2 regions of the Streptomyces sp. NPDC094034 genome follow, and region 2 is predicted to be linked to the other one. Evidence: predicted binding sites of a transcription regulator. Region 2 holds the regulator's gene; the other holds the start of a gene.

Region 1 (2,198 bases), on a different contig from region 2:
CGCCGCGACTCCGTTGTGGCTGGTGTGTGTCTGCTCCATCGCCCCGCCCCTGGTACGCGTTCCGCGATCCTTGATCCGCGATCTGCATGAAGTATGCAGATCCGTGTGTGTGGAGCAGCGTAGAGGCAGCGGGAGCCTTCCGGCTACGCAGTGCGAACAGCGAGATGGACCACGTCGGGTACGCCTCGGGCAACTTGGATCTCTTCCGCCCTTACCCCGCTGAATCCGGCATTCCCCAACGCTTCGGCGAAGGCGGGGGAGGGATTCGCCGACCATACGGCGAGGACACCGCCCGGATTCAGCCGCGCGCGGCAGGCGGCCAGTCCGTCCGGCGAGTACAGGCTTTCGTTGTCCTCGGTGACGGTCCACTCGGGTCCGTTGTCGATGTCCAGGCAGAGGGCGTCGTAACGGTCCGTGGTCGTCCGCAGGTACTCCACAAGATCGGTGTGCAGGATCACCGCGCGCGGATCGGCCAGTGCCGCGCCGGAGATCCGCCGCAGCGGCCCGTCCCGGTGCCAGTCGATGACGGCCCGCTCCCGCTCTACCACCACGATCCGGCCCCAGCGGGGATCGGCGGCGGCGTGCGCGAGCGAGAACCCCACCCCCAGGCCCCCGACCAGCACGTCCGGCCGGCGCCGCTCCTCGGGGAGCGCGGCCAGGGCGGCATCGATGAGGAGCCGCTCGGAGCGGCCGTCCGAGGTGTCCATCAGGAAGCACCCGTTGGCGATGATTTCCAGCCGTTCACCGCGTCGGCGCAGCACGATCTCGCCGTAGGGTCCGTCACGCCGGTCGAGCGTGACGGGATCGAGGTCGGACGCGGACGTGGAGCCGGGCGCGGGTGCCGGTGCGGACATGTTGGGCCTTTCCGTCGGTGGCTGGTACCGCCCGACATCCTGCTCGGGAGGGCTGGAACAGGACAATCCGTTTCCCTTCAGGCCCCGAGCCCGGTGATCGCTCAGAGCGAACGGAGCCGGGGGAACATCCTGGGGCTCATAAGCATTGAGTCGGTGTAGCTCAACTTGACTGCCGAAGGGGAGATCATGGCTGACACCTCCACACCGCTCACGCTTCCCGTGCTGCCGCTCGACGACGAGGTCGTCCTGCCCGGCATGGTGGTGCCTCTGGACCTGTCCGACGCCGAAGTCCGCGCCGCGGTGGAGGCCGCGCAGGCGGCTGCCCGCGACGGGGGCGACGGTGGCGGCAAGCCCAAGGTGCTGCTGGTGCCGCGCATCGACGGCACATACGCCGGGACCGGTGTGCTGGGCACCGTCGAGCAGGTCGGCCGGCTCTCCGACGGAGATCCCGGCGCGCTGATCCGCGGCCGGGGCCGGGTGCGCATCGGCGCCGGTACGACCGGACCCGGCGCGGCCCTCTGGATCGAGGGCGTCGCCGTCGACGAGACGGCGCCCGACCCGATTCCCGGGTCCGTGGCCGAATTGATCAAGGAATACAAGGCGCTCGCCACCGACTGGCTCAAGAAGCGCGGCGCCTGGCAGGTGGTGGACCGCGTCCAGCAGATCGATGACGTGTCCACGCTCGCCGACAATTCCGGTTACTCACCCTTCCTGACCACCGCGCAGAAGGTGGCGCTGCTGGAGACCGCCGATCCGGTGGCCCGGCTCAAGCTCGCCACCGAGCAGCTGCGCGAACACCTCGCCGAACAGGACGTCGCCGAGTCCATCGCGAAGGACGTCCAGGAAGGCGTCGACAAGCAGCAGCGCGAGTTCCTGCTCCGGCGCCAGCTCGACGCCGTGCGCAAGGAGCTGCGCGAGATCAACGGCGAGGGCGACGACGACGAGTCCGCCGACTACCGGACCCGTGTCGAGAACGCCGATCTCCCCGAGAAGGTGCGGGAAGCCGCGCTGAAGGAGGTCGACAAGCTGGAGCGCTCCTCCGACCAGAGCCCCGAGGGCTCCTGGATCCGCACCTGGCTGGACACCGTCCTCGAACTGCCCTGGAACGAGCGCACGGAGGACGAGTACGACATCAGAGGCGCCCAGGCCGTGCTCGACGCCGAGCACTCCGGTCTGGAGGACGTGAAGGAACGCATCACCGAGTACCTGGCCGTGCGCAAGCGGCGCGCGGACCGCGGTCTCGGCGTGGTCGGCGGCCGTCGCGGCGGCGCCGTACTGGCCCTCGTCGGCCCTCCTGGCGTCGGAAAGACCTCGCTCGGCGAGAGCGTCGCGCACGCCATGGGC
Region 2 (2,198 bases):
ACAAGGGCGACCTCAAGGCCGAGGAGCGCTTCAAGGAGATCTCCGAGGCGAATGACGTCCTCGGGGATCCCAAGCGGCGCAAGGAGTACGACGAGGCGCGCGCCCTCTTCGGCAACGGCGGGTTCCGGCCCGGTCCCGGCGCCGGGGGCAACGGCTCGTTCAACTTCGACCTGGGGGACCTCTTCGGCGGCGGCCCCGGGGGCAGCCAGGGCGGACCCGGCGCCGGCGGCTTCGGCGGCGGGCTCGGGGACGTCTTCGGCGGGCTCTTCAACCGGGGCGGCACCGGGACCCGTACGCAGCCGCGCCGCGGCCAGGACATCGAGTCCGAGGTGACGCTCAGCTTCACCGAGGCGGTCGACGGGGCCACGGTCCCGCTGCGGATGTCCAGCCAGGCGCCCTGCAAGGCGTGTTCGGGCACCGGCGACAAGAACGGCACCCCACGGGTCTGTCCGACCTGTGTGGGCACGGGACAGGTCTCGCGCGGCAGCGGCGGCGGCTTCTCGCTGACCGACCCCTGTGTGGACTGCAAGGGCCGCGGGCTGATCGCCCAGGACCCGTGCGAGGTCTGCAAGGGCAGTGGGCGTGCCAGGTCCTCCCGGACCATGCAGGTCCGTATCCCGGCGGGCGTCAGCGACGGGCAGCGGATCAGGCTGCGCGGCAAGGGCGCTCCCGGCGAGCGCGGCGGCCCCGGCGGCGACCTGTATGTCGTCGTGCATGTCGACGCCCATCCGGTCTTCGGCCGCAAGGGCGACAACCTCACGGTCACCGTGCCCGTCACGTTCACGGAGGCGGCGCTCGGCGGCGAGGTGAAGGTGCCGACCCTGGGCGGTCCCGCGGTCACGCTCAAGCTTCCGGCGGGGACACCCAACGGCCGTACGATGCGCGCCCGCGGCAAGGGCGCGGTACGCAAGGACGGCACCCGTGGCGACCTGCTGGTCACCGTCGAGGTCGTCGTCCCCAAGGACCTCGACGCGCCCGCGCGGGACGCGCTGGAGGCCTACCGGAAGGCGACCGCGGCCGAGGACCCGCGGGCGGAGCTGTTCCAGGCGGCGAAGGGAGCATGACCTCATGGACGGGCGGCGGCAGTCTTCATCGTTCACCCGGGCGTATCAGCTGACCGAGGAAACGCCGGTGTACGTCATCTCGGTGGCGGCACAGCTCTCCGGGCTGCACCCGCAGACGCTCAGGCAGTACGACCGCCTCGGTCTGGTCTCCCCGGACCGCACGGCGGGCAGGGGACGCCGCTACTCGGCCCGTGACATCGAGCTGCTGCGCCAGGTGCAGCAGTTGTCGCAGGACGAGGGCATCAATCTGGCCGGTATCAAGCGGATCATCGAGCTGGAGAATCAGGTCGCCGCGCTCCAGGCGCGGGTCGCCGAGCTTTCGGCGGCGGTGGACGGCGCGGCGACGGCGATGCGGCAGCGCGAGGCGCAGGTGCATGCCTCGTACCGCCGGGATCTGGTGCCGTATCAGGATGTGCAGCAGGCGAGCGCGCTGGTGGTGTGGCGGCCCAAGCGGCCGACGGACTGAGCTCGCGTCAGTCCAGCCTGCGTTCCTTCGCGGCCGCCTCGGAGCCCCACCACACACCGAGGGCGAACAGCGTGTCGACCCCCACGGCCTCATAGAGCTTGTTGAGGTCGGTGTTGACGGTGCGCAGGCTGACCCCGAGTTCGCTCGCGATCTGCTTGAGCGCGCGCCCCTCCCGCAGCTTGTTGAGGATGCGGCGGGACCGGCTGGTGGTCAGGGTCGTCTGTTCCCGCCGCCGGAAGCGGCCGCCCATCCAGGGCTCGGCCCGTTCCCACTGCTGCTCGTACACATGGTGGAAGAAGGCGAGCATGCCGGGGTGGGTCACCTTGAAGGCGACGTCCCTGTTCGGTTCGCCCCGGTGATCGGCGATCACGGCGACTTTGTTGTCCACCAGGATCATGCGCTCGAAGTCGGTGGCGAGGGTGCGTATCTCCGCGCCGTGTCCGCTCGCCGCGGTGGCCCATTCTTTCTCGCCGGGCCTGGTGCGGGCGGTGTCCGGATAGAGAGTGCGGTAGCCGACACCTCGCTGGAGGACCGCCACATCGGCCACGAGCGCCTTGCGCAGCGTATCCAGCTTTCTGTCCTGCGGATGCGCCGTACAGATCCGTGAAGTCGCGGAATTCGTCGCCTGAACGATGGCGGCGTTGACGAGCTCGATTCGGTCGAGGAAT

Evidence for each region. Region 2 encodes HspR, which represses chaperone genes until heat shock. Its sites were predicted from a motif close to TTGAGNNNNNNNNNCTCAA; they were not measured.
Region 1: lon (endopeptidase La) is a predicted target of HspR. The motif match lies at 1,000-1,018, and genes of this name have one in related genera.

The regions. Positions count from the first base shown of each region.
Region 1 covers NZ_JBEOUD010000046.1:34,239-36,436, forward strand. Annotated here, with positions in the region: gene ABTZ59_RS30505 (response regulator transcription factor) at 1-39, opposite strand, end outside; gene ABTZ59_RS30510 (spermidine synthase family protein) at 144-854, opposite strand; gene lon (endopeptidase La) at 1,041-2,198, shown strand, end outside.
Region 2 covers NZ_JBEOUD010000009.1:32,232-34,429, reverse strand. Annotated here, with positions in the region: gene dnaJ (molecular chaperone DnaJ) at 1-1,064, shown strand, start outside; gene ABTZ59_RS11035 (heat shock protein transcriptional repressor HspR) at 1,069-1,530, shown strand; gene ABTZ59_RS11030 (LuxR C-terminal-related transcriptional regulator) at 1,538-2,198, opposite strand, start outside.